2 regions of the Methylobacterium sp. CM6241 genome follow, and region 2 is predicted to be linked to the other one. Evidence: riboswitches for the same ligand, from Rfam matches in the RefSeq annotation. Region 2 holds a riboswitch; the other holds the start of a gene.

Region 1 (14,483 bases), 1.6 Mb from region 2:
ACCGGTTATGAGCCCCGGAACGGTGGTGTATCGACGTTTCAGCGCAAACCGCGACCTGGTGATCCGCCGCCATCGCCGCGAATCACTACGAAGTTCAACCCGCTCTTCGCTGGATCGACTAATTCCGGCGGGACGGCAATGTTTCGCGATCGTGAGGCTATGATCGTCTCGAGCTTGCTGGCTCACCCGGAATTGTTGGGGATAGAAGCCGAGGATCTGGCAGCGCTGGAACTCGACGATCCCGACGCACAGGCGCTGCGGTCCCTGCTGCTGGACCAGGCCGCAGACGCCGATCAGCCCGATGTGGAGGTGCTGGAAACTCGTTTGCGCAGGGCTGGGCTCGGCGAAGCAGCGATACGGCTCGCCTCCCATGTCCGGCCTGGTGACCGCTGGACGCTCGATCCGCATGCAGACCGGATGCGGCTGGAAGACGCATTGCGTCAGGCCGTGATCTTGCACCGGAAGTCTGGCGCGCTAAATAGCGAGCTTCGCTCTGCCGAGCGCGCACTGGTCGAGGATGAATCCGAGGCCAACTTCGCTTGGCTTTGCGACGTCAAGGAACGTATGGCCGTAGTCGCAGGGGCAGAGGCAGACGCCGACGTGCCAGAATCAGACGATACGGCGGCCGCGTAACCACGACGAAACAGAATTTAGAGTGCCGCTTGCGGCGCATGGTTAACAATCGGTCAAGCGTCGTGCTTGTACACCGAAATATGAGATATCGACGCGGTCGCCTCGTGCGCGCCGCACATCACAGAATGGTGGCGTGGACGACGCGGAGTGAGCCGAACGCTCCCGCTCAACGCGACCAGGGCAACAATAGGCGGAACATGGCGACGAAGGCAACGGAACGGGACGATGCGGATGCTGCTCCTGAGCAACAGACCGACGGACCGCTCCTCGATCTGACCGATGCCTCAGTAAAGCGGATGGTGAAGCTCGCTAAGAAGCGCGGCTACATCACCTATGAGGAGATCAACGAGGTGCTGCCTGAGGGGCAGTCCGATCCGGATCAGCTCGAGGACGTACTGTCGCAGCTGTCCGAGATGGGCATCAACGTCGTCGAGGCCGAAGAGACCGAGGATGCTGGGGGCGACAAGCCTGCCAACGGTGAAGCGTCCGACGACGATGACGCCGCCGAAGGCACGGAAGTCGCCGAGATCGCCCCGACTAAGCCGCTCGCCGTTCGCGAGACGACGGCGAAGGAACCAACCGATCGTACCGACGATCCGGTTCGCATGTACCTGCGCGAGATGGGCTCGGTGGAGCTACTCTCCCGTGAGGGCGAAATCGCCATTGCGAAGCGCATCGAGGCCGGCCGCGAGGCGATGATCGCGGGCCTCTGCGAGAGTCCGCTTACCTTCCAGGCCATCATCATCTGGCGCGATGAGCTCGTCGACGGACGCGTGCTGCTGCGCGACATCATCGACCTAGAGGCGACCTATGCCGGGCCGGACGCGAAGAACGCTCCCCAGCTCACCGAGGGCGAGGATGCGGACGAGGCCGAGGCGCCGATCCCCTCTGAGGGCGGCGACGACGAAGACGACATGGAGAACAACGTTTCGCTCGCGGCGATGGAAGCTGAGATCAAGCCGCGCGTTCTCGAGACGTTCGACAATATCGCCAACAACTATAAGAAGCTGCGCAAGCTCCAGAACGAGCATGCCGATCTGAAGGCGGGTGGCGGAACGCAGACCTCCGCTCAGAGTCAAAAGCAGTCCGACCTCAAGGATACCGTCGTCGCCGACGTGAAGTCGCTGTCACTCAACTCGAACCGCATCGAAGCGCTCGTCGAGCAGCTTTACGACATCAACAAGCGCCTCATCAGCCATGAGGGTCGCCTCATGCGTTATGCCGAGAGCCACGGCGTCGCCCGCGACGAGTTCCTACGCCACTACCAGGGCTGGGAGCTCGATCCGAATTGGATGGAGCGTGTCGGCAAGCTCGGTGGCAAGGGCTGGAAGAACCTTGTCGAGAAGGGCGCCAAGCAGGTTGCCGATCTGCGTGAGCAGATCCTTACGCTCGCTTCGGAGACCGGCTTGGAGATCGGCGAATACCGCAAGATCGTCAACATGGTTCAGAAGGGCGAGCGCGAAGCCCGTCAGGCCAAGAAGGAGATGATCGAGGCCAACCTCCGTCTCGTGATTTCCATCGCTAAGAAATACACCAACCGCGGCCTGCAGTTCCTGGACCTGATCCAGGAGGGCAATATCGGCCTGATGAAGGCCGTCGATAAGTTCGAGTATCGCCGCGGCTACAAGTTCTCGACCTATGCCACGTGGTGGATCAGGCAGGCGATCACCCGCTCCATCGCCGATCAGGCGCGCACCATCCGCATTCCGGTGCACATGATCGAGACGATCAACAAGATTGTCCGGACCTCGCGCCAGATGCTGCACGAGATTGGCCGCGAACCGACTCCCGAGGAGCTGGCCGAGAAGCTGGCCATGCCTTTGGAGAAAGTCCGGAAAGTCCTGAAGATCGCCAAGGAGCCGATCTCCCTCGAAACGCCTATCGGCGACGAGGAGGATTCGCATCTCGGCGATTTCATCGAGGACAAGAACGTCGTTCTGCCGATCGATGCGGCGATCCAGTCGAACCTGCGCGAGACCACCACTCGCGTGCTGGCCTCGCTGACGCCGCGCGAGGAGCGTGTGCTGCGCATGCGCTTCGGCATCGGTATGAATACCGACCACACCCTCGAAGAGGTCGGTCAGCAATTCTCTGTCACGCGTGAGCGTATCCGTCAGATCGAAGCCAAGGCGCTGCGGAAGCTGAAGCACCCGAGCCGCTCCAGGAAGTTGCGAAGCTTCTTGGACAACTGAGGTTGAATCGTTCCGCGTTTCAGGCGACGATCATCTTTCAGAATCTAGAATGGCGCACCCCTCGGTGCGCCATTCTCGTTCAGGGCCTATGACCCGTAAATAAGGGACGCGACGGCTCGTCGGCCTTAACCACCTACGCGTCAATAGCTTGCCGCACGCGATGGGTCGAAGCCGCGCTTGCGCGAATAGATACTTTCTGCATCCGGCATGATGGCTCCCGCCATAGGATTTACGGGATTGGTGGCCCTGGGCTTTTGCCGAGATGCGTCCGTTCCACAGCCATTGCACAAGGACGCGATAGCCCGTTCACCGCGCCGGGCGATCCGTTCATTGAAGGTTGCCTGGCGCCGGCTGCTGGTTTCGTTCGATTCGGAGAAGCTCGATGTTGTCCGAGCATGAGCCTCGTCGCCTGCTGCAGCCTGCGCGCGGGATGGCGTGTTCGCGGCCGGAAGCGATACAGGCTCGGCCTTTGCCACCCCGGTACACGTCATGGCGATCACGAGGGCGACAACGCGATGTGCGAAAGGCATGGGCTGATCCGATGGTAGAGATAGAAAATCGGCGTCACGATCGGCCGGTGATGGCAAATTCCATATTACCGTGGCACCAATAGGACGACATTTTCGTGGGAACTCGTGACGAACTTGACGGCACCTGTTGTCGCCCCGCCCACTCCGACCCACTTTGGCATCATGCTCGATCTTAGTCCGCCCCATCCTCCGCCGACTGCCGATGCAGACGGGTCGGAGGCGAATGACGTACCGTTCGGGTCGCTGCAGGAGAGTGTCGCCCTCAGGGATTGGCTTTTGAGCGAGGGGGCTCGTCTGCCGCAGGCGGATGATCTTCTGGCCGGGATGTCTGAGCGGTTGATCGCTCTCGGTGTCCCTGTCGATCGCGCATCGACCGCCATCGACACGTTGCACTCCGAGTATTCAGGCGTGGGTCGTTTTTGGACGCGCGAGACTGGCTCGACGGTCCGCTTGTTCCCGCACGGCGATGCATCCGACCGTGCCTATCGAGATAGTCCGTTCTTCACCGTCCACGAGACCGGTGAATGGCTCATCGTCGATCTGAATGACACGAAGGATCTACGGTACTCGATCATTCCCGAACTCAAGGCCGAAGGTTACACTCACTATATCGTTGCGCCGTTGTTCTTTACCAATGGCACGCGTAACGGCATCACCTTCGCAACTCGCGCGGTCGGCGGCTTTCGAGACGAAGACATCGCGATCCTCCGTTTCGTCATGCCCACGCTGGCCGCAGTGATGGAGATGCGGATCGTCAACAAGACGCTGGATCAGGTTCTACGAATTTATGTCGGTGACGAGCCTCACCGAGCTATTCTCTCCGGTGATATCCGCCGGGGGCAAGTCAAGCGTATTCGATCTGCGATTTTTTTTGCAGATATGCGTGACTACACCCAGATTTCGGCAAATATGACACCAGAGGAGGCTGTGGACCTCCTCAATATCTTCTTCGATTGCCTTGTGCCGGCCGTCGAGCGCGAAGGTGGCGAAGTGTTGAAATACCTCGGCGATGGGCTGCTGGCGATCTTCCGCGAACGCGGCGACGACCTTGGCGGAGCCGCTAAAGGCGCACTCATCGCAGCGCGAACTGCCCTAGCCGCACTCGACGAGGCAAATGCCATTGGTCGGTTCGCTCAACCCGTCGTTGCGGGTATCGCCCTCCACCATGGCGAGGCGGCCTATGGAAATGTCGGATCGGGCGCCCGGCTCGACTTCACCGTCATCGGCCGCGATGTGAACCTTGCAAGCCGCCTCGCGCGCCTGAACAAGACGCTTGGAGAGCCGCTTCTCATGTCGAAACCGTTCGTCGATTTCCTTTGGGATGAGTCGGAAGCTCTCGGCGAACACGACCTCGATGGATTCGCCGAACCAATGGGCGTCTATAGGCCAGGGAGAACACCTGTGCCCGTCTGACACGGGTTCTTGTATCCTGAGGCGACCCTGGGGATTGACCGAGGCGCGATCGTTACCCACATCATGGGCGTTCCAGGGAGATCCCCGTCAAGGGGCTGAGAAACCGATGAGCTTGGGCCATGAGCCCGGGCGGCGCGGAAATCCTTTGAACCTGAACCGGCTCATACCGGCGTAGGGATTGGACCGCGGGTTTCTCTCGAAGGGAGCTCGGCACGCTTCGGATCGGAGCTGAAGGACACCAATCTTTGCGAAGCATCGCGGAGGTTGTTTTTGGACGTCTCAGCTAATCCGACCATCGGTTCCCGTAGAGCGACGGGTATCGTCATTGATAGCAACGCTTTGCCAACCCGAAGCGATGTCGTCGTTGTGGGCGCAGGATTGATCGGTCTCTCTTGTGCGTGGCGTCTGGCTCAAGCCGGGCTAAGCGTCACGGTCATCGAGCGCGACACCGTCGGCGTCGGCGCGAGCCTCGCCGCAACGGGGATGCTGGCACCGGCTGCGGAGCATGAGCCGGGTTCGGATCCTCTACTGCCTCTGGCGCTTGAAAGCTTGGCACGCTGGCCGGGCTTTCGCGACGAACTCCAGGCCGCCTCGGGTATCAGCATCGACTACCGGGAGGAGGGGACTCTCGTCGTAGCCATCGGTCGCGATGAGGTCGACCGCCTTCGATTTCGGCACGACCTGCAGATCCGGTCTGGACTTTCCGCCCGCTGGTTGCCGGGGTCGGAGGTTCGTGCTCTGGAGCCTACTCTACGCCCCTCCGTGACGGCTGGTCTGTTCTGCCCTGACGACCATCAGGTCGATCCACGTCTCGTGATGGCCGGGCTCACCCGCGCCAATCAGGCTGCCGGTGTCACAATCGTCGAGCACTGCGCAGTGGTGGCGCTCGATTGGGTAGGCGACCGGGTCTGCGGTGCTGCCACGTCTCGCGGGCATATCTCGGCGGCAACCCTGATCCTTGCAACCGGTGCCTGGAGTGGCGACGCCAGCCTTCTTCCCGGTGAACTCGCTTTGCCGGTGAGACCCTTGCGGGGTCAATCTCTGGCGCTGAAGACTACAACACGGACCGGCAATCTCTCGCACATGGTCTGGACCGAGCAGGTCCATATGGCCCCGAAGGCAGATGGCCATCTCATCATAGGCGCTACGGTCGAGGATTGCGGCTTCGTCCCCGGCGTCACCGCCGGTGGTCTTTATGCGTTGTTAGAGGGAGCGCGTCGGGTTCTACCCGGCATTGAGGAGATGGAGGTCGAGGCGGTCTGGAGTGGTTTTCGGCCAACCTCCGATGACGATGCGCCGATCATCGATACTCTGGCTCCTGGCCTCGTGGTCGCCACCGGGCATCACCGCAACGGCTATCTTCTCGCTCCAGCCACGGCCGATTGCGTGGCCGAGCTCGTTACCACCGGCGCGTTGCCCGATATCGCAAGCAGTTTCGGTCTCGCTCGATTCCACCGATCTGTGCAGCGCGAGAGGAGGGCCTTCGCATGAAGATCAGCATCAACGGACAGCCTCGCGAGATCGAGGCCGGGGATGTGTCGGCGCTCTTCCGGCTCGAGGCGGAGCAGACCGGAATTGAGAGCCCGCAGGGCATTGCCATCGCCGTGAACGGCACGGTCATTCGCCGGCGGGATTGGGAGACGACCGCCATCACGGAAGGCGACAAGGTCGAGATCGTGCGTGCCATGCAGGGCGGATAGCCGGAGGACAATCATCATGAACGGACGTACGATCGAAACTACTGCGGACGATGCATTGGTCATCGCCGGCGTGGCCTTGAGCTCCCGCCTTTTCATCGGCACTGCTGGTTATCCAACGCAGAGCATCATGGTCGATGCGATCGAAGCATCCGGTGCAGAGGTCGTCACCGCCTCGATTCGCCGCGTCTCGCTGCAAGGCCACGGTTCGGATACTGTGCGGCGCCTGAAGGGCTATCGTTTCCTGCCCAATACTGCCGGCTGCGAGACTGCTCGCGATGCGATTATGACCGCCGATCTCGCCCGTGAAGCCCTCGATACGAACTGGATAAAGGTCGAAGTCATCGGTGACCGGGAAACGCTCTACCCGGACGTGTCCGAATTGCTGGTCGCTTGTCGCCATCTCGTCGATGATGGGTTCGTCGTCCTGCCCTATTGCAATGACGACCCCGTCGTATGTCAGCGGCTTGCTGATATTGGCTGCGCGGCGGTGATGCCGATGGGCTCCCTGATTGGCTCTGGTATGGGGGTCGCCAACCCCGCTAATCTCGAATTGATCTGTCGTCGAGCTAGCGTGCCGGTCATTGTCGATGCCGGAATCGGCACCGCTTCCGATGCTGTGGTCGCCATGGAACTCGGCGCGGCGGGCTGTCTTCTCAATACCGCTGTGGCCAAAGCGGACGATCCGGTTCGCATGGCTCGCGCCATGCGTCATGCGGTCGAGGCCGGTCGCCTCGCCCATCTTGCTGGGCGAATCCCTAAGCGAGGCCGCGCAGATCCGTCGAGCCCGCAGCTCGGTCTCGTGGGCTCGTGAGGCCGAAGCCATCAGGTCTACTCGTCGTAACGGACCGGACGGGGAGTGACATCCCGTTGGTTGAAAGGGTCGAGGCGGCCCTCGCCGGCGGTGTCCGCTGGATTTGGTTCAGGGACCGCGATCTCGACGCGGCCTCTCGCCAATCCCTTGCCGAAGACCTGATCATCCCGGTGCGCAGGATGGGTGCTGCTTTCATCGTGGGGGGAGATGTGGCGCTCGCCTGTGCGATCGGAGCAGACGGTGTCCATCTCGGTGGTGGCGCCAAGCGAGAGGATATCCTTTCGGCAAAGCAACAACTTCCATCCGTATGCCTGGTTGGCATCTCGGCCCATTCTCCAGCCGAGATCGACAGGGCCGCCGAGCTGGGCGTGGACTACGCGACCCTTAGCCCAATTTTCGCGACGCAAAGCAAGCCGGGATACGGGCCCGCACTCGGGCCAGCTGCGATCCAATCTGATCGTAAGCGTGAGATACCTGTCCTTGCCCTGGGAGGAATCAGCCCGCTGAATACCCCAGCCTGCCGCAATGCCGGCTTTGCCGGAATTGCGATCATGGGCGGGGTCATGAGGACCAAGGATCCGGAGGGGGCGGTACGTGCCTATCGCGAAGCCTGGGAGGCTCCGGGCTAGCGCGGGGCAGGCCCGTAGGGAGGACGTGGGATAGCCCGGTGCGCTGCGCGCAGAGCGGCCGACCACCGCTCCCGGAGATCGTGGAAATATGACTCTCCTGCCTCGATCCGATGGCTCACCTCAAGGTCGAGGGCATCGCGTCGGCACACGGCGATATCGATCGGCAAACCCACACCCAGATTCGAACGCATCGTCGAATCCATGGAAACGAGGCCCACCTTCAGGGCGTCATAGAGGTCCGTCTCGAACTTCACGGCCCGATCGAGGATGGGCTTGCCGTATTTATGCTCACCAATCTGAAGGAACGGTGCGTCGGTGCTGCACTCAATGAAGTTTCCGGCCGAGTAGATGAGAAACAGGCGCATCGGCTCATTGCCGATCTGACCGCCGAACAGCAGCGAGATGGAGAATCGCAGGTTCGCTGCCTCGAACCCGGCCTTCTCGATGGCACGCACACGGCGGATCGCCTTGCCGATGAGCTGGGCCGCCTGAAACATCGTCGTGGTTTCGGTGATCTTCAGTGTAGGTTCGCCGTCATCGCCAGAGACGCCCTCGGCCAACATGCTGAGAACCGACTGCGTCACAGATAGATTGCCTGCCGAGGCCAGCATCATCACCCGTTCGCCCGGCACGTTGAAATGATGCAGCTTGCGATAGGTCGAGATGTCGTCGAGTCCCGCATTCGTGCGGGTATCGGCAACCATCACGAGTCCTTCCTCGACGAGGAGCCCGACGCAATAGGTCATGATACCGATACCCCCGATGGCCCGAGAATCTCGAGCCATGCCTCACGATGCGACAGATTAAACCTGGACGGCGGCTTGGACCTGTTCGACGCGAAGCTTTACTTCGAGCGTTTCAGTCCCGCCACCCATCCGGCTGCCTCTGATCGGGGCCGCACCCAAATAATCCAGCCCGATGGCGACACGGATATGCGCCTCGGTCGTAGCGATACCATTTGCAGGGTCGAAACCTACCCATCCAAGGCCGGGCACCAGGGCTTCCGCCCAAGCATGCCCCGCTCCCTGGTCCTCCCCGCCTTCGGCGTGGAAGAAATAGCCCGAGACGTAGCGAGCAGGAATCTCGAGATGTCGCGCGGCCGCGATGAAAATATGGGCGAGATCCTGGCAGACGCCCTTTCCGGCGGCGAAGGATTGCGCAGCGGTGGTGCTGGCGCTGGCTGGACCCGGCTCGAACGCGACCGTGTCGAAGACAGCGGCAAGGAGGCGGTGGAGGCAGGGGAGCACTGAGGAATCCCCTTCGTCGACCACGCTTTTAGCAAAAGCCTGAAGCTCGGTATTGGCCACCGCCAAATCGGAATCGCGCAGGTAGAACACATCTGGAAGGCGTTCCACCGTGCCGCGGACGATCCCATGCATCTCGTTGGTGTCGACTTCGCCGGTCACCCGGATGGTCAGGGCATCCGCAGGCTCGTCCGCCGTGAACCAGTGCGTGACATTACCGAAGCCGTCCTCGCGCTCGCTGACCCGCCCATCCACAGACGGCTCGATCCGCCAGCGGCGGACGTATTGCCCGTCATGGTCACGCGGACGAAGACGCAGGAGTTGGATCAGGCCGCGAGCGGGCTGCTCGTAAGTGTAGTTGGTCTCATGGAAAACGCGGATGCGCATGGACGTCTCTTGCAGAGCTCAGGATTCGACGGAACCCTACACCAGATATTGTTCGATGACGGCCGCGCCGAGGCGATTGTTCTCGACGATGAAGGCAGTGACAAACTCGTGTAGCCCCGACCGGAAGACCCGGTCGATATTCTCGCTTTCAAGGCGTGCGAGAGTGTTGCTCGCCAACCGCTGACTAGCCCCACGCCTGCCATAGGCGTCGGCGATGAGATCGAGATGCTCCACCAGCATTCCGTAGCAATTGGTCAGTGAGCGCGGCATCTGCCGGTTCAGAATGAGCAGGTCGGCGACCAGGAGCGGTTTGACGCTTTCACGGTAAACCCAATGATAAGCGTTAAAAGCCGAAACCTCACGAAGGATCGTAGTCCATTGGAAATAATCAAGGCTTCCACCGACTTTCTCAGTGGCCGGCAGAAGAATACGGTATTTCACATCAAGGATACGAGCGGTATTATCCGCACGCTCAATGGCGGTGCCGAGTCTTGTGAACCAATAGGCGTCGTTCCGTAGCATCGTACGATAGGCTGAGCCGTCGAACGCGAGGGACACACCTTTCACCCATTCGAGGAAACGGCTGAACTCATCGCGAGTGAGGTCGCGACCTTCGTAGTTGCGCAGTTCAAGCCAGGCTCCGTTGATCGCGTCCCACATTTCCGTGGTCAGCGCCGTACGCACGGACCTGGCGTTTTCTCGCGCCGTCTCGATGCAGGAGCGGATCGAAGAAGGGTTGTGCGGTGAGAAAGCCAGGAAGTTGCACACGGTCGCTTCGTTGACGCTGTCATAAAGCGTCTTGAACACTTCCGGGTCTCCCGCCGAAGCCAGTGCCGACGCCCATTCGTTGGTCTCGCCACCGCCGTAGCTCGACGGCAGGGCCGCGAGCCGGTGAGCCGCATCGAGGATGCGAGCCACGAATTCGGCCCGCTCGGCGTAGCGCGAGAGCCAGTAAAGATTGTCGGCGGTCCGGGACAGCATGGGCTTCCGTTAAGGCGATAGACGAGAAAACGATCCACCTCTCGCGCGAGGTGAGTTCGAACGTGATGTCAGGCGTCGAGTACCCAAGTGTCTTTGGTGCCACCGCCCTGGCTCGAATTGACGACGAGCGACCCTTCCTTGAGGGCAACACGTGTCAGACCGCCGGGAACGATCCTGATTTCGTCGGAGCCGCATAACACGAACGGTCGCAGATCGACGTGGCGCGGTGCGACGCCGGATGCAACGAATGTTGGGCACGTTGAGAGAGCAAGGGTCGGCTGGGCGATGAACCCATCCGGTGAGTGGCGGAGCTTGCGCCCGAAATCTTCGATTTCCCGCTTCGTGGCATGCGGACCGACCAGCATGCCGTAGCCCCCCGACCCGTTGACTTCCTTCACGACGAGATCGGCCAGATTATCCATCACGTAGGAGAAGGCCTCCTTTTCGCGGCACCGGTATGTCGGCACGTTGTGAAGGATCGGCTCCTCGCCGGTGAAGAATTTCACGATCTCCGGCATGTAGCTGTAGACCGCCTTGTCGTCCGCGATACCGGTGCCGACCGCGTTGGCAAGGGTTACCGTCCCGCGCTCATAGGCATTCATGAGGCCGGGCACACCGAGAACCGAATCGGGGCGAAACACCAGGGGGTCGAGGAAATCGTCGTCCAGGCGGCGGTAGATGACATCGACTCGGCGCGGGCCTTCCGTGGTGCGCATGTAGACGACGTCGTCCTTGGTGAAGAGGTCAGATGCCTCCACCAAATCGACGCCAAGCTTGTCGGCCAGGAAGGAGTGTTCGTAGAAAGCCGAATTGTAGCGACCGGGGGTGAGCAATACGACGGAGGGATCTCGGGTCGCCGTCTGCGGGGCCAGGCTGCGTAGGGTCGCGAGCAGGGAATCCGGATAATTCTCCACCGGCGCCACGCGATGGCGCGAAAACAATTCGGGGAAGAGCCGCAGCATCACTTCCCGGTTCTCCAACATGTAGGAGACGCCGGACGGCGTGCGGGCATTGTCCTCGAGCACGAAGAAGTCGTTCTCGCCGGTACGGACGATATCGATACCGGCGATGTGCACATAGAGATCGTGCGGGACTTTGAAGGCCCGCATCTCCATCCGGTAGTGCGGATTGCGATAGACCAGATCAGCTGGAATGATCCCGGCTTTGATGCATTCCTGCGCGCCATAGATGTCGCTGAGGAAGGCATTGATCGCCGTGACACGCTGTTTCAGCCCGCGCTCCAGGAAGGTCCATTCCGGCTTGGTGATAACCCGTGGGATGATGTCGAAAGGGATCAGTCGCTCAGTGGATTCGTTTGCACCGTAAACGGCGAAAGTGATGCCGATCCGCCGAAACAACATTTCGGCTTGACTACGACGCGTATTGAAATGCTCGGGCGGAGTCGTGTCGAGCCAGGATTTCAGACTGTCATAGGCTTCTCGTACCGCGGAATCGCCCATTGCGGCGCCGGGTATCCCATTCATCTCGTCGAACGCAGCGAGCGCCATTCGCGCCTCCCCTTTTATCTCGGCATCGTCGCAAGAGGCGCGCCACCGGGTCGATGTGCACGTCACATCAGGCCGACGTTGTCTCCCGATCGCCGTCCGCCAAACGATCCGCCTAATCCTAACGTCAGAGTAGCACGTTCAGATCAGCTTCAACCCTTTCAGACTCGCGTGTCCATCGCGTCCGAGAATGACATGGTCGTGGACGATAATTCCCAGTGGATCGAGGATTCCAACAATCTCGCGCGTCATCTTGATATCCGCCGCCGACGGTGTCGGATCACCGGATGGGTGATTGTGGGCAAGGATGATGGCGGTGGCCGAGAGTTCGAGGGCGCGGCGGGCGACTTCACGTGGATAGACTGGAGTATGGTCGACGGTGCCCCGACCTTGAACTTCGTCGGCGATGAGGTGGTTGCGTTTGTCCAGGAACAGCACGCGGAACTGCTCGCGCGGCGAAAAGGCCATGGTCGCGCGGCAATACTCGAGGAGTGCAGCCCAGGAGGACAGCAAGGGGCGCGCGGCGATGGCACCCCGAGCGAGGCGATGGCCGGCCGCCTCGATTAGCTTGATATCGGCGATCACGCCCTGGCTGACGCCGTCCACCTCCGCGAGGCGGTTCGGCTCTGCGCTCACGACTTCCGCGAAACTGCCGAACCGTCGAATCAAAGCCTTTGCCAGGGGCTTTACGTCCCGCCGCGGGATCGCTCGAAAGAGAACGAGTTCGAGCAGCTCATAGTCGGGCAGAGCATCGGCGCCGGCTTGGGCGAATCGGGCCCTCAACCGGTCGCGATGTTCGAGATAATGCGGTTCCAGCGATCCTGTGGTCTCGCTCGCCGATGCGACGGGGAGGCGCGTCATCGTGTTGCCTCCGGATCAATCGCTTTCAGGCAGATGGATTGATTGGCTGATGCAGGCCTTTGGGTGAGAAGGTGAACACTTCGACCCCGGTTTCCGTCACGGCTACGGTGTGCTCGAACTGAGCCGAGAGCGATCGATCTCGGGTTACGGCCGTCCAGCCGTCCGAGAGAACCTTCACCGCCGGCCTACCGAGATTGATCATCGGTTCGACCGTGAAGAATTGTCCGGGCTGGAAGGCCACGTCGTAGCTCGGCTCGACATAATGCAGGATAGTCGGGGCATCGTGATAGGTGCGACCCAGACCGTGCCCGCAGAAATCTCGCACCACCGAGCAACGCTCCGCTTCGGCATAGGCCTGGATCGCGCGGCCGATATCCGTAGTCGAGCCTCCCGGTTTGATCGCCGCAATGCCACGCATGAGGCATTCGTGGGTGATCTCGCACAGGCGTGCCGCCTTACGCGGCACCTCGCCGACATAGGCCATGCGGCTGCTATCCCCGTGCCATCCGTCGACGATCAAACAGATGTCGAGATTGACGATATCGCCCTCGCGCAAGGGCTTGTCGTTGGGGATCCCATGACAGACGACGTGGTTGATCGATGTGCAGATCGATTTCGGGTAGCCTCGATAGAGTAGCGAGGCCGGGTAAGCGCCGTTATCCATCGCGAATTCGTAGGCGAGGCGGTCGAGCGCCTCCGTGGTCACACCCGGCGCCGTGGCTTCCATCAGCACGTCGAGGGCTTCTGCCGTCAGGCGACCGGCCTTGCGCATGCCCTCGAACCCTTCGGGACCGTGAATCGGCGGCCGAGGCGCGCGGCGTCCGCCTTCGACAACGGCCTGTTCGTTCTGGGTCATGACAAGTGTGGCTTCGTAAAAGCAGCGATGAGAACCATCTATCTACGGCGGCATGCGCTGGAGGCCAACCCTCGACTGTAGGCGGTTTTGCCGGCAGCGACGGCTTTTCCGGTTTCGTGTTCGGTGAAGGCAATCCGCCGCCGGCTTTTTGCTGCGCCTGGGGAATCGTCCGCGCTAGGCTTCACGCCGCCGAGGGGCTAGAGAATGCCTGCGACGGAGCAATGTTGCCTGGTCGGGGGTCACCTCGGCGGGCCGGAGGCAAGATCGGGCGATGGCTGACAAGGCGGTGCCGCATTTCCACAACGACCTCGGGGTCGCCCTTATCGAAGTGGGCTCGAAGGAGTTCATGTGCATCGGTGCCAAGCCGCCCTTCGATCATCCGCACGTGTTCCTCGATATGGGGAGCGATGACGAGATCATCTGCCAGTACTGCTCGACGCTTTACCGCTACCGCGCGACCCTCAAAGCTGGGACTGCCGATCCGGCCGCCGCCGTCTGGGATGACCACGGGGCGAAGGCGGCCTGATCGCGTAGCGTTTCGTAGCGACGAGACCCGCAGGTGTCCGACGATTCTCATGGCGTTCGAATCCCTTCAGTCAGGACTGGCCTTTCTGTAGCTATCGTCGGCGCGGGCATTGGAGGCCTGACTGCCGCTCTCGCTCTCGATGCCGCCGGGCATGAAGTGACGCTCGTCGAGCGGAGGACGGGGTTCAGCGAGGTCGGGGCCGGCCTGCAGCTCTC
Region 2 (14,483 bases):
CGGTTCAACGCTGTTCGGACCCTCAACGCGGGAGAGGCCCCGATCTCGTGGCGATCCGGGTTCGAACCGCCGGAGGCCCGGCGGAACGACATCGTCCAGGGTCGGAGCGGACGAGCGTTCCGCAGCCATGACCGATTCTGAATGGCATTCGATGTCGGCGGGGCACCATCCTGCGTCATTCGTCTGCGGAGCGCGGGCTCAAAGTGCCTCGCCGGCCATGTAGTCGATACGAAGACGTCCTGATCGGTGATAGCGGCATTAATATCCTGACGGGCTTGGCCGGTAACGATTTCCTCCGGGGAGTAGGAGCATCCGATACACTGATCGGCGGCGACGGCAATGATAAGCTGGCAGTTACCAATGCACCAACGCTGGTCGACGGGGGAGATGGGCAGGACAGGCTCCTGCTTCTTGGACCCGATACTTTCACGTTCACAGACGCAAGCTTCAAGAGTATCGAGACGATCTATGTGCGCGGAGCACTGACCCTCGATCTGTCGGGCGTGACCGCAGGCACCACGGTCAACCTGCAGAACGCCAAGGATACCTTCGCCACGGTGTCGGGGACAAAGGGGAACGATGTCATCAGGGCCGGCGAGGGTGACACGGTGATCGATGGCGGCACCGGTAACGACAAGCTGTATGCTGGTGGGGGAGCTGATACCTTCACTTTCAAAATGAATTTCGGGATGGATAACGTCTATGGTTTTGCGAAGGGCTTCGATCATTTCGACGTGTCAGCCCTTGTGAACAGCTTCGAGGATATCAACCTTACTATGTTGAACGGGGGGTGCGGACACTCTTGTCACGTTCGATGATGTTGCTCTTGGCAACAGTATCATCCTGAGAAATGTTGCTAAGGGATCCTTGCGTGGGGCGGACTTTGGACTCCTGATCTAGTAGTATGTCGGTAATTTACTTCTAGAGGGTAGTCTGAATCGTCTTACGAAATGAGGATGCAGGACGGGGCGGAACGAAGCTAACGGAAGAGATGTCCAGCGACGGCCTGCCGCACGCTGGACGCGAATAGCGACGATGAAGACCTCGGACGACGCGACGTTATTTTCCGCCCAGTCCGACGAACCTTGGCGAAGTGCAGATGCTGCAGGCAAGCACAGGCGATGTTCATCATCACTGCATGCCCTTCCACGAGCGCTTGGCCCAGCACGGCCCGCCGAAAAATGTCGCGCACGCGACCGTGATGCGAAGGCGACTGGTGACGCTCAGCGCGATCCCTCGCGAATGCACGTCATGATGGCCAATCACGGCTCGACCATCGACGTCGTCGCTTCGCCCCGTCCCTGTGAGTCGTCTGATCCATCGGGAGAATACGATGGCAGCAGACGCGCCTCGTCGTCATCACAGTGTCGCCCAGCCTTGCGATCCAGCGCGATAGTGAGCCGGTATTTTGCCGGCCATGTTCGCCGCGAACGCATTATGCAGCATCTTCTCATTGAGGAATCGTCCCTCCCGGGGCTGATCTTCGCCCTCGCCTTCGACACGGATGGACGGGGACGCCAGGTTGCGCTGGGGGACGAGCTTCCTTCCCTCGGTGACCCGGAACACGGCTTCGTTTGGCTTCACGTCGATCTCGTCGATGCGCGGACCGAGGCGCTGATCCTTGAGGGACGCCTCGGCCCGCCCCGTCTCGCCGCCGCAACCTTCGCCCGCGACGAGCATCAGCGTGTCGTCGTCGATGGCCCTCATGCCGGCTTCGTCATCGCGGACCGGGAACGCGCTTTCGACGGCTCGTCGAGCGAAGAGCCGAACGGCCGCCTCCATTGCGTTCTCGGTCCAGGCTATCTGGTCAGTGGCCGTCGCCATGCCACGGCCTGCGCGGTCGCCGCCCGCGACGCGGTCCTGTCCGGCACCCTCGTTCCCGGCCCGGCAAAGCTACTGGAGCGCTTCGTCGGCAGCACCATCGCATCACTCAATGCCACGTCCGATCGCCTGTCCTCCTCCCTCGATGCCATCGAGGACGACATGCTCGACGAGGCCAAGGCCGACGATGCCAGGCCGTTGGGACCGATCCGCCGCCAATCCGTGCGCTCCCACCGTCAACTCGCCGGCTTACGCGCGGTGTTCCACCGGCTCGAGGATGAGGCCGCCATGGAGGGCGACCAATTGCCGGAAGCCGTCGGCGCCATGGCGGCGCGCGTGGTCCAGCGCCTCGATTCGCTCCACCGGGACATGCATGTCCTGTCCGAGCGCAGCCGGCTTCTCCAGGACGAGATCGCCGCCCGCACGACCGCGCTGACCAACCGCCAGCTCTTCACCCTCTCCATCCTCACGGCCCTGTTTCTGCCGCCCACCCTGGTCACGGGCGTCTTCGGCATGAACACCAAGGGCCTGTTCTTTTCCGAATCCGACAGCGGCTCCATGATCGCCCTGATCATCGGCGCGCTCGCGGCGCTGGCCGTCTATGTCGTCATCCGCCGGCTCAATCTCGCCGGCCGGCCTGGTTGATCCCGAACGCGAACGCGCCCACACACCCTCGATTCATCCGACCACCGGAGCCTTCCCCCGCATGGACTTCTTTCGCCGCTTCACCGTGCTCATGTGCGCGCCTAACTTCGACCCGGACGACCTCGAGGGCGTGCGCGTCCAGCAGATCATCGGCTCTGTGGAGAAGCTCGGCTTCGAAGTGGTCCGCGCCCGCCGCGTGGAGGACGCAGCCATCGCGGTCCAGACCGATGCCGCCATCGGCTGCATGGTGGTGGATTGGGGCAAGCGCGGCCTCGACGGCAAGGCGGCGGCCCTCATCAACCTGATGCGGAAGCGTGGGCTCGAAATGCCCATCGTCATCATGGTCCGCCGCAAGCGCCTGGAGGACATCCCCGTCGAAGTGCTCGACTTCATCGACGGCTACATCTTCCTGGCCGAAGAGACCCCGGACTACATCGCCCGCGGCCTGGTGAGCCGCGTGAAGCAATATGCCGAGACCCTGAAGACGCCGTTCTTCGGCGCGCTGGTGGACTATGCCGAGCAGGGCAACCAGCTCTGGACCTGCCCCGGCCATAACGGCGGCATCTTCTACAACCGCTCGCCGATCGGGCGTATCTTTGTGGAGCATCTCGGCGAGGCCGTGTTCCGCGACGACCTCGACAATTCCGTGCTCGATCTCGGCGACCTTCTGGTCCACGAAGGCCCGGCCTTGAAGGCGCAGAAAGAAGCCGCCGTCATCTTCGGCGCCGAAAAAACCTATTTCGTCCTCAACGGCACCTCGGCCTCCAACAAGATCGTGCTCTCGGCCCTGGTGGCGGAGGGCGACCTCGTCCTGTTCGACCGCAACAACCACAAGGCGGCCCATCACGGCGCCCTGTTCCTCGGCGGCGCGGTTCCGGTCTTCCTGGAGACCGACCGCAACTGCTTCGGCCTGATCGGCCCGATGTATCACGAGGCCCTCGACGAGGCGGCCATCCGTGAGAAGATCCGCACCAACCCCCTCATCACTGACAAGGAAGCCTGGAAGCGCGAGCGCCCGTTCCGCGTGGCGGTGGTGGAGCAGTGCACCTATGACGGCACCATCTACAACGCGCAGATGATCCTCGAGAAGATCGGGCATCTCTGTGACTACATCCTCTTCGACGAGGCCTGGGCGGGCTTCATGAAGTTCCACCCGCTCTTCGCCGGTCGCTTCGCCATGGGACTGAAGGGCCTCGACGAGACCTCGCCGGGCATCATCGCCACGCAATCGACCCACAAGCAGCTGGCAAGCTTCTCACAAGCCTCGCAGATCCATACCAAGGACAGCCATATTCGCGGCCAGACCCGGCGCATCGAGCACCGGCGCTTCAACGAGACCTTCCTCGTCCACGCCTCGACCTCGCCGTTCTACCCGCTCTTCGCCTCGCTCGATGTCGGCGCGCAGATGATGAAGGGCCGCTCGGGCGTCGTCCTGTGGGACGACACGATCCGGCTCGGCATCGAATGGCGCAAGAAGGTCCGTGCCATCCGCCGCGAATTCGAGGAGAAGGAGGGCGATCCTCTGCGCCGCTGGTTCTTCGACCCCTTCGTGCCGGACACGGTGAAGGGCCCGGAGGGCAAGGTGCCGTGGGAGAGCGTCTCGACGGACGAGCTCGCCAGCGACGCGAAATACTGGGAGCTGACCCCCGGTGCCGCCTGGCACGGCTTCAACCATGTGGCGCCGAACTACGCCATGACCGACCCGAACAAGCTCACCGTGCTCACCCCCGGCTTCGACCGGCGCACGGGGGAATATGCCGAGCACGGCGTGCCCGCGCCCATCGTGGCCCAGTACCTGCGCGAAAACCGCATCGTGCCGGAGAAGAACGACCTCAACTCGCTCCTATTCCTGCTGACGCCGGGCGTCGAATCCTCCAAGGCCGGCACGCTCATCTCCGGCCTCGTGGCCTTCAAGCGCCTGCATGACGAGAATGTGCCGCTCGAGGATGCCATGCCGGAATTCGTCCGGCGCCGGCCGAACCGCTACAAGGGCGTACGCCTGCGCGACCTCTGCGCGGATTTCCACGCCTTCCACCGCGAGCACGGCACCAGCACCCTTCAACGCAAGCAGTTCGAACCCGGCCACCTGCCCGAGATGGTCATGACTCCGAAGGAGGCGGTGCAGCAGCTCACCCGCAACAACGTCGATTACGTGCCGATCGCGGAAGCGGAAGGTCGCGTGGCGACGACCTTGCTTCTGGTCTACCCGCCGGGCATCGGCACGGTGCTGCCGGGCGAGCGACTGGACGAACGGGCGAAACCCATGCTGGACTACTTCAAGATGTTCGAGCGCTCCGCGAACCTGTTCCCAGGCTTCGAGGCCGAGATTCAGGGCGTGTTCCGCAACGTCGATCCCGACGGGACGATCCGGTTCTACACCTATGTCATGCGCGAGAATCGCCCGTGAGTCCGGAAGGGCCGCCCGCCGCCTCCGATACCGGGATCATCATCCGGCCCTCCTCGGATGCGGACGTGCCGGCCATGGTGGCAATCTACGCCCACCATATCCGGCGGGGCGTAGGTGATGTGGGGGATTTTGAAGCGGATCCGCTCCATCCCGACGACCTCAAGCGCCGCCGCAAGGCCATGCGCAAGAGGCGTCTGCCGCATCTTGTGGCCGACCGCGATGGGGTGGTGGCGGGCTACGCTTACGCTGTCCCGTTCCGGAAGCGCCCGGCCTATCGCTACACGCTCAAGCACTCGATCTACGTTCATCACGAGCACCTGAACGCCGGCATCGGGCGACGCCTGCTGCCGGCTTTGATCGAGGCCTGCGCCGCCGGCGGCTACCGCCAGATGATCGGCTATATCGACGCGCAGAACGAAGCGTCCCTGCGGCTCCACGAGACCTGCGGCTTCGTCCGTGTCGGCCTGTTGCCGGCGGTGGGCTACAAGTACGGCCGCTGGAGCGACAGCGTCATGGTCCAGCGGGCACTCGGCACCGGCGCCACCGACCAGCCCGGCACCTGGACACGATCGGTTGAGGCGCTGGTGGCAGGGCACGATTGGATGGGGAAGTAGCACTTCCCCATCGGGCCGGTACGGAGCGCGTCAACTCCCGCGACATCGCTCTCCATCAGGCATTTTCGAGCCCGGCATCGACCCTCGCCGCCACGTCCTGCGAGACGTCCAGGGCCTCGGCCAATCGCTTCAGGAACTCCCGCTCCTGCAGTGTATCGGCATTGATGGCCAGACGCGCTGCCGCATAGAGGCGGGCACCCTTCTCCGGCGAATCCACGCGTTCGGCGAGTTCGTCGATCTCGGCCGGGTCGGCCAGCTCCTTTTCGAGCCAGGCGCGGCCATCCTTGTCGATACCGGCCGCCTCTACCACCTCGTCGAGGCGCTGGCGCTCCTGCGTGTCCACGATGCCGTCGGCCAAGGTCGCCGCCACCATGGCGCGCAGCATGATGCGGGCCTCGTCCTCGCCGACTTGGCTGAGATCGGGGGTTTCGGGCTCATGGGAAGGACGGAGTGCTAGAAGAGCCAGGCCCGCGACGAGGGCGAGCCCACCGAGGGCGGCCGTGGCGGCGATCCCGCCCTTGCGTGAGCGCACGAGCGCGTCGACGATCTGTCTTGCATCGGCCATGGTGGTCATCCTGAAGGCGGGTTGAGGATCAGACCAGAAACGGACGAGACCCATCCCGGGTTCAAGGCGGGCCGTGCGGTGGAATCAGCCTGCCCCGCTTGTGCCGCACGGAACGGACACGATCTGTGGCGGGTCCGTGCAGCGCCAAGGGAGCCGCAAGGCAGCCCCAAGGACGATCTTCCATGACCATCACCTCCATCGAATCCCGACTTTCGGTCTCCGGCCAGCCGAACGAAGCCGAGATCGCCGACTTGGCGGGAAAAGGGTTCGCCCTGCTGATCAACAACAGGCCCGAGGGGGAAGAACCCGGCCAATTGGGCACGGAGGCCGAAGCCGCAGCCGCTAGGGCGGCGGGGCTGGCCTATCTCCATCTTCCGGTTACCGGCCCAGGCATCACACTCGACGACATCGCGCAGTTCCGCGACGCCGTGGAAGGAGCGTCCGGCCCAGTCCTCGCGCATTGTCGTAGTGGTACCCGCTCGCTCACCCTCTGGGCTTTGAGCGAGGTGTTGGCGGGACGCTTGAGGCGCGATGACGTCGCGGCCTATGGCCGGGAACGGGGCTTCGACCTCAGCGGCGCAATTCGCTGGCTCGACGCGCATGGCGAGGGGATCGTCGAGGATTGAAGCCGCAGGTGGCGGTCCGCAACATTGGATCAAGCCCGTGCTGTTCGCGGCGACCGCTATGGGAGATCGGGTCCAGACGCTTCCCGATCCGAGGCCTGCACCGTCTGGCGGTCGACCTCGTCCCTGATACGGCGGCCCGCCATCAGGATCTCGAGAAGGAAGGCGACGATGGCCGCCACCGTGCAGACCAGGGCGACGCCGAAGCATCCGAACAAGACGGAGGCCGTGGCGGCATCGCGCAAGGCCCCGACGAAAAGCGTGAGCACCGCGACGCCGGTCATGATGCTGCCGAAACAGGTCAGCACCACAGCCACATCGAGCATGAAGGAGTGCTGACGCAGATAGGCCAGTTGGCGCGACAGGTGCGCCGCCTCGGCCGCATCCGCCTTCTGCAAGCTGGCGGCGGCATCATCGACACGGTCGGCCACCCGCCCAAGGCGCGTTGAGAAGACATTGAGCAGCGTCGCCAGCGCCGTCAGCAGGAAAGCGGGAGCGAGCGCGACCTGAATGACGTGGGCGATGTCGTCGGGAGCGAGGAGAGAACCGGAAGCCACCATGACGTGGCGTTACGCCATGCCGAGCAGCCCCGGAAGATCCCTCCTCGCTGCGACCGCCGTTCCTAGACCCAGACCCTCGAACGGGGTGGAGGCGGGGTCGTCAGGTATAGATCATCATCTCCGCCGATGGACCGATGGTAAAGACGGCGCGGATAAGTAAGGCAGGCGCCACTGGGCCCAGATGCGACGAAGCCCCGCAACGAGTGATGCGGGGCTTCTCTTGTCGGATGAGGCTGAAATGTCTTCGCTCTTGGTGCAGGTCTTCCGTGCAGTTGCTATTGCGGGCAGCGGTGACGCTGACCATCATTGCCCAGATAGGTGCCCGATCGCTGATCGTAGGAGCGGAAGCGCTGGATGCAGTAGGCGACGTCCTGATCGGACCCGCCGACATCCTGCTGAACCTCGACGGCGCCACCATAATAGGCTGGGGCATAGCCGCCGCCGTAATAGCCACCGTTATCGTAGTAACCGCTGCCATAGCCGTAACCGATTCCGGCTCCAGCCAAGCCTAGCCCCAAACCAAGACCGAGTCCGCCGTAGCCGTATCCCCGGCCGTAGCCACGATTGTAGCCATACCCGCGGTGATGACCGTAGCCGCCACGGTTGAAGCCACCGCCGGAGTTCGGACCGGCGGCGATCCCGCCCTGTCCGCGTCCACCGCCCCAGCCTCCCTGGCCAGCGCCCCCCAAGGCAGCGGGACCGCCGCCAGCACCGCCACGGCTCAAGCCGCCACCGCCCCAGCCTCGCCCACCACCGCCCGCAGCCGCGAGTCCCGCGCCGCCAGCACCTCCACGGCTCATTCCACCGCCGCCCCAGCCGCCGCCTCCACCACCCGCGGCGAGCCCACCGCCGCCACGGCTCATGCCACCGCTGCCACCGCCACTACCCCAGCCGCCTCCGCGAGCGTCGGCGGTTGTCGGAACGAACGCGACCGCGCCGAGCAATGCGGCGGATGCGAGAATGAGTTTGTTCATGGAACGCCAGCCTGATTGTTTTTTGGAATTGATGACTGACAACGCGCCGTCAGCAGGGAAGGCTCCATTATGGGAGGGCCTTTGACGGACTGAAATATGCCGCACCGAAAATGGACTGTGCTTGCGGATGAAATCGAACACTACGGTCGCGGAGAGCTTAACGGCCCGACCCGAACGATCCGCGATCGGCGCGACGTCATCGTTGCCGTGGTGGGAGTCCTTGCATTCGACTGGGGATGTCGGCTCCGGCGATTGACAAAGGCGCGGCGAACGCAGACTTTCGAATCGTTCCGAGGGGGGCCCCGTTCAGGGGGCTGAGATAGGGCCGCAGCCCTGACCCTTGAACCTGATCCGGCTCATACCGGCGGAGGGACGGGAACTACGCTTGGGTTGTCTGCTCCAAACGAGCGGGTGCCCGTCGTCCTGACGTACCGTTGCGAACCGGATCGCCTCCCACGCCAGGAGCGAATCCGATATGAACGCACCCGTCCTTCCCAAAGACCTTTCCGGACAAGAACCCGCCAAGGGGCAGCCGCAAGCGGTGACCACCGGCCCGATCATGGGCTCGCGCAAGGTTTATGCGAGCGTGGCCGGCCGTGACGACATCCGGGTGCCGTTCCGCGAGGTCACGTCGAGTGATCCGAAGGAGGCGCCGGTGCGGGTCTACGATCCGTCTGGCCCCTATACCGAGACCGATGCCCGGATCGACCTGAATGCCGGCCTGCCCCTGCTGCGCGACCCGTGGATCGCCAAGCGCGGCTACGCCACGATCACGCCGCGCGCGGTCAAGCCCGAGGACAACGGCTTCGTGCCGGAGGACAAGCTCGTCGCCCCCTGTCCGGCGATGCGCCAGATCCGCAAGGCCGGCTCCGGCCAGATGGTGACGCAGTACGAGTTCGCCAAAGCCGGGATCATCACCGAGGAGATGATCTACGTCGCCCACCGCGAAAACCTCGCCCGCGAGACGATGCTGGAAGGCGCGCAGACCGCGCTGGCCGACGGCAACAGCTTCGGTGCCTCGCTCCCCGCTTTCATCACCCCCGAATTCGTGCGCGACGAGGTGGCGCGCGGCCGCGCCATCATCCCGGCCAACATCAACCACCCCGAGGTGGAGCCGATGGCGATCGGCCGCAACTTCCTCGTCAAGATCAACGCCAATATCGGCAATTCGGCCGTGACTTCGTCGGCAGCGGAAGAGGTGGAGAAACTGGTCTGGGCGACCCGCTGGGGCGCCGACACGGTGATGGACCTCTCCACTGGTCGAAACATCCACAACATCCGCTCGTGGATCGTGCGCAACTCGCCCGTGCCCATCGGCACCGTGCCGATCTACCAGGCGCTGGAGAAGGTCGGCGGCGATCCGCTGAAGCTCGACTGGGAGGTCTTCAAGGATACCCTCATCGAGCAGGCCGAGCAGGGCATCGATTACTTCACCATCCATGCGGGCGTCCGCCTGGCCCATGTGCCGCTCACCGCGCGCCGGGTCACCGGCATTGTCAGCCGAGGCGGCTCGATCATGGCGCGCTGGTGCCTCGCCGGTCACCGGGAATCGTTCCTCTACGAGCGGTTCGACGAGATCTGCGACATCATGAGGGCCTACGACGTCTCGTTCTCGCTGGGCGACGGCCTGCGCCCTGGCTCCATCGCGGATGCCAACGACGCGGCGCAGTTTGCGGAACTCGAGACCCTCGGCGAGCTGACGAAGATCGCCTGGGACAAGGGCTGCCAGACCATGATCGAGGGTCCCGGCCACGTGCCGATGCACAAGATCAAGGTGAACATGGAAAAGCAGCTGGAGGAGTGCGGCGAGGCGCCGTTCTACACCCTCGGCCCGCTGACCACCGATATCGCACCGGGCTACGACCACATCACGTCGGGCATCGGCGCCGCCATGATCGGCTGGTTTGGCTGCGCCATGCTCTGCTACGTCACCCCGAAGGAGCATCTCGGCCTGCCCAACCGCGACGACGTCAAGGAAGGCGTCATCACCTACAAGATCGCGGCCCATGCCGCCGATCTCGCCAAGGGCCATCCGGCGGCGCAGCTGCGCGACGACGCCCTGTCACGCGCCCGGTTCGACTTCCGCTGGGAGGACCAGTTCAACCTGTCGCTCGATCCCGACACGGCGCGCGCCTACCACGACGAGACCCTGCCGAAGGACGCCCACAAGGTTGCGCATTTCTGCTCGATGTGCGGCCCCAAATTCTGCTCGATGAAGATCACGCAGGATCTGCGCGCCGAGGTCCTGGCGATGGAGGCGGCCGGTCAGGTGTTGGGCGAGGCGACGCCCATGAGCCAGGCCGAACGCGAGGCGGGAATGGCGGCCAAATCCGCCGAGTTCCAGGCCGAGGGCGGCAAGCTCTACGTCGACGCGGCCGAATAGGCCGCCTCGCCTCACCCTCTCGCGCCCGGCGCGAGAGGGCATTACCCCGTTGTCAGGCTCCGCGTGCGTAGCGGCTGACGGCGAGGTCCGGGGTGGCGATGTCCGGCGTGCGGCTGGAGATAAGATCGGCCAGCACCCGGCCCGAGCCGCAGGCCATGGTCCAGCCCAGGGTGCCGTGGCCGGTATTAGTGTAGAGGTTCGACAGGCGCGTTCCGCCGACGATGGGCGTGCCGTCCGGCGTCATCGGCCGCAGGCCGGTCCAGAACGTGGCCTGCGAGAGATCGCCGCCCGCCGGGAACAGATCACCGACGGAGCGGACTAGGGTTTCCCGGCGCGGTCCCCGCAGGACCGCGCTGAAACCGGCGAGCTCGGCGGTGCCGCCGACCCGGATGCGGTCGCCGAGCCGGGTGATCGCGACCTTGTAGGTCTCGTCCATCACCGTCGAGACCGGGGCGGCGTCGATATTGGTGACCGGCAGGGTGAGGGAATACCCCTTCACCGGATAGACCGGCAGGTCGATGCCGAAGGGCCGGAGCAGAGCCGGGGTGTAGCTGCCCATGGCCGCCACATAGGCGTCGGCGGTCAGCACCTCGCCCGCTGCCGTCGCCACGCCGCTGATCCGGTCGCCTTCGCTGCGCAGGCCTGTGATGGCCGTGCCGTAGCGGAAGACCACACCAAGGTCTTCGCAGAGTGCGGCGAGCCGCTGGGTGAAGAGGTGGGCGTCGCCGGTCTCGTCGCCGGGGAGCCGCAGGCCGCCGACGAAGGTCCCGGCCACCCGCGCCAGGGCCGGCTCGGCCATGATGCAACCGGCGGGCTCCAGCACCGCGTAGGGAACGCCATAGGCGTCGAGGACGCGGGTGTCGTCCCCGACATGATCGAGCTGCTTCTGCGTCCGGAACAGCTGGAGCGTGCCCTGCTCGCGGTGATCGTAGGCGATGCCGGTCTCGGCGCGCAGGTCGCGCAGCACGTCGCGGCTGTATTCGGCCAGACGCACCATCCGGCCCTTGTTGCGCTGGTAGGCTTCCTCCGTGCAATTCGCCAGCATCCGGGCGAGCCAGCCGTAGAAACGCGGCTCGAAGCTCGGCCAGACCACGAGGGGCCGGTGGCGCATCATCAGCCACTTCATCGCTTTGAGGGGAATGCCGGGCGCCGCCCAGGGCGCCGAATATCCCGGTGAGACCTGGCCGGCATTGGCGAAACTCGTCTCGAGCCCCGCCGCCGGCTGGCGCTCCAGCACGGTGACCCGGTGGCCGGCTTTGGCCAGGTAATAGGCCGAGGTGACGCCGACGACACCGCCACCGAGGATCAGGACATGCATGGCCGGCGTTCCGTAGAGGGTCGGGGTTAGGGTCCGGAATGAGCTTGGCACCCCGAGCGGGCTCGCATGGGCGGGCCAACACGTCACCTTGCTCAGTCCCTATGGCGTGTCGCAGGTTTCAGGCCGCAGAAGCGGCGACACTCGTTGCGAAACCCGCCCAGGGCCTGTTCGATCGGGTTTTCCAGCGGATGCTTGTGCCAGAGCAGATCATCCCAGCAGACCACCTCATCCTGAGGCGCCCTTTGCTTGAGCAAAGGGCCTCGAAGGAGCCCTCCAGTCGTCTCCCGATCCCTGGAAGCCTCCTTCGAGGCCGCTACGCGGCACCTCAGGATGAGGTTAAGCTCTAGAATAAGAACTCAAACGGTTGTCAGAGTTCGCCGGTGAGGAACTGCGCCCGGCCGTGGCCGAAGGACCAATCCTCGTCGGTGTTCTCCACCGTGGAGACCATGACGTCGGCCGGGGCGATGCCGCAGGCGGCTTCGAGCTTCTCGGTCAGCAGCTTGTAGAACAGCTGCTTCTTCTCTTTGCCGCGCGGCCGGGTGATCATCTGGACCACCACAACGTCCTTGGTGCGCGGGATGTCGAGCCCGGTATCCTCGACGATCATCCGCAAGGGCTTGTGCTCGGTGACGATCTGGTAGCGGTCGCCCGGCGGGACGTTGAACGCCTCCAGCATTGCCTCGTGCGCGGCGTCGAGGAGCGTCTTCAGTTCGGAATCGGTGCGGCCTTCCAGGATATCGAAGCGCATCAGGGGCATGTCGGTTCAACCTTTGAAGAGAATGGAACGGGTCACGGGCCGTCTATCGGGAGTGCGCCGGCCGCCGGTCAGGCTTCGGCGCGGATGAGACCGCGCAGCATCTCGATCATGCCGGTGATCTCGGCGGGGGTCGAGATGAAGGGCGGGCCCATGGCGATGGTGTCGCCGGTGAAGCGCAGGAGGATGCCTTCGCGCAGGCCGCGCTCGAAGATCCGCAGAGCGCGCGCGCCGGGCTGGCCCGGTGTCGGTTCGAGATCGACGGCCGCCGTCAGGCCGAAATTGCGGATGTCCTTGATGCCCGGTTCGTCGCGCAGCGTGTGGACGGCCCCCTCGAGGATCGGCTCCAACTCGCGCACGCGGGCGAAGAGGTCGCCCTCCTCCATCAGGTCGAGGGAGGCATGGGCGACGGCCGCCGCCAGGGGATGGCCCGAATAGGTGTAGCCGTGGAACAGCTCCACCGCCGCGGCCGGCCCGGTCATGAACGTGTCGTAGATCTCCTTGCGGACGATGACGCCGCCCATCGGCACGATGCCGTTGGTGATGCCCTTGGCGAAGGTGATCATGTCCGGGATCACACCGAGGCGGTCCGCGCCGAAGGGCGCGCCGAGCCGCCCGAAGCCGGTGATCACCTCGTCGAAGATCAGCAGGATGCCATGGCGCGTGCAGATTTCGCGCAGGCGCTGGAGATAGCCGAGCGGCGGCACGATGACCCCGGCCGAGCCCTGCAGCGGCTCGACGATGACGCAGGCGATCGTGCCCGCATCGTGGAGCGCCACCATCCGTTCGAGGTCGTCGGCGAAATGCGCGCCCCAAGTCGGCTGGCCCTTCGAGAACGCCATCTCGGCATAATCGTGGGTATGGCGCAGGTGGTCGACGCCCTGGATCATGGCGGTGGCGAACATCTTGCGGTTGGCCACCATGCCGCCCACCGACATGCCGCCGAAGCCGACGCCGTGATAGCCCTTCTCGCGGCCGATCATGCGGAAGCGGCCGGCCTCGCCGCGCAGGCGGTGATAACCAAGGGCGATCTTGAGGGCGGTATCGACGGCCTCCGAGCCGGAGTTGGTGAAGAACACCCGGTCCAGCCCGTCCGGGGCCATGTCGGCTATACGCTCGGCCAGCCGCAGCGTCACAGGGTTGGTCATCTGGAAGGCGGTACAGTAATCGAGGGTCTCGGCCTGCCGGCGCAGGGCCTCGACGATCCGCGGCTGGGCGTGGCCGAGGGGGCAGCACCACAGGCCCGACAGGCTGTCGAACAGCTCGCGCCCCTCGGCGGTGCGGTAATAGGCGCCCTTCGCCGAGGTGATGATGCGCGGCGTCGGGTCGGCCTTCACATGGCGATTGGGCGTGAACGGCATCCAGTACGGCTCGACATTGAGCTGCCGGTCCGCCGCCTGATCGATGATCGCATGATCCATGTGTCTCTCCGCCGATCCGCGATGCAAGATCCCGACCCTCGCCGCGCTGCGTTATCGCCCGGCCCTGGCTCACCGACTATCGACAGTTGGCGGGTTGGCACGCGCAGCTGTATCTGTTCACCCACCCATACAGTCGGATCGCCGAGACCGGCCTCGCCCGTGGATGACGGCCCATGATCAGCCTCGACCCCGCCAGCACCGCCCCCCTCGTCGCCCAGCTGGTGGAGGCCGTGTCCGAGCGCATCCGCAGCGGGAGCGTGGCGCCGGGCGCCCGCCTGCCATCGGTGCGCAAGCTGGCCGTTCAATGCGGCGTGAGCACGCTCACCGTCTCGAACGCCTACAATCGGCTGGTCGCGGACGGCCTGCTCGAAGCCCGACGCGCGAGCGGATACTTCGTC

Evidence for each region. Region 2 has a riboswitch for thiamine pyrophosphate ahead of thiC (phosphomethylpyrimidine synthase ThiC). Riboswitches for the same ligand answer to the same signal wherever they lie in the genome.
Region 1: linked by a shared signal. The riboswitch ahead of thiO (glycine oxidase ThiO) and the one ahead of thiC (phosphomethylpyrimidine synthase ThiC) in region 2 are both predicted to bind thiamine pyrophosphate.

Annotation. Positions count from the first base shown of each region.
Region 1 covers NZ_CM139246.1:2,185,552-2,200,034, forward strand. Annotated here, with positions in the region: gene dnaG (DNA primase) at 1-633, shown strand, start outside; gene rpoD (RNA polymerase sigma factor RpoD) at 831-2,825, shown strand; gene ACYQR9_RS10105 (hypothetical protein) at 2,966-3,355, opposite strand; gene ACYQR9_RS10110 (adenylate/guanylate cyclase domain-containing protein) at 3,518-4,768, shown strand; TPP riboswitch at 4,834-4,964, shown strand; gene thiO (glycine oxidase ThiO) at 5,033-6,259, shown strand; gene thiS (sulfur carrier protein ThiS) at 6,256-6,468, shown strand; gene thiG (thiazole synthase) at 6,485-7,279, shown strand; gene ACYQR9_RS10130 (thiamine phosphate synthase) at 7,276-7,908, shown strand; gene ACYQR9_RS10135 (hypothetical protein) at 7,905-8,654, opposite strand; gene ACYQR9_RS10140 (transglutaminase family protein) at 8,712-9,539, opposite strand; gene ACYQR9_RS10145 (alpha-E domain-containing protein) at 9,576-10,520, opposite strand; gene ACYQR9_RS10150 (circularly permuted type 2 ATP-grasp protein) at 10,589-12,028, opposite strand; gene radC (RadC family protein) at 12,167-12,886, opposite strand; gene map (type I methionyl aminopeptidase) at 12,912-13,742, opposite strand; gene ACYQR9_RS10165 (zinc-finger domain-containing protein) at 14,014-14,268, shown strand; gene ACYQR9_RS10170 (FAD-dependent oxidoreductase) at 14,329-14,483, shown strand, end outside.
Region 2 covers NZ_CM139246.1:535,961-550,443, reverse strand. Annotated here, with positions in the region: gene ACYQR9_RS02635 (M10 family metallopeptidase C-terminal domain-containing protein) at 204-818, shown strand; gene ACYQR9_RS02630 (CorA family divalent cation transporter) at 1,438-2,466, shown strand; gene ACYQR9_RS02625 (Orn/Lys/Arg family decarboxylase) at 2,528-4,873, shown strand; gene ACYQR9_RS02620 (GNAT family N-acetyltransferase) at 4,870-5,487, shown strand; gene ACYQR9_RS02615 (DUF533 domain-containing protein) at 5,543-6,052, opposite strand; gene ACYQR9_RS02610 (protein tyrosine phosphatase family protein) at 6,235-6,678, shown strand; gene ACYQR9_RS02605 (DUF2721 domain-containing protein) at 6,735-7,235, opposite strand; gene ACYQR9_RS02600 (BA14K family protein) at 7,511-8,209, opposite strand; TPP riboswitch at 8,493-8,599, shown strand; gene thiC (phosphomethylpyrimidine synthase ThiC) at 8,685-10,592, shown strand; gene ACYQR9_RS02590 (D-amino acid dehydrogenase) at 10,645-11,961, opposite strand; gene ACYQR9_RS02585 (tautomerase family protein) at 12,278-12,667, opposite strand; gene aptA (omega-aminotransferase AptA) at 12,736-14,085, opposite strand; gene ACYQR9_RS02575 (aminotransferase-like domain-containing protein) at 14,259-14,483, shown strand, end outside.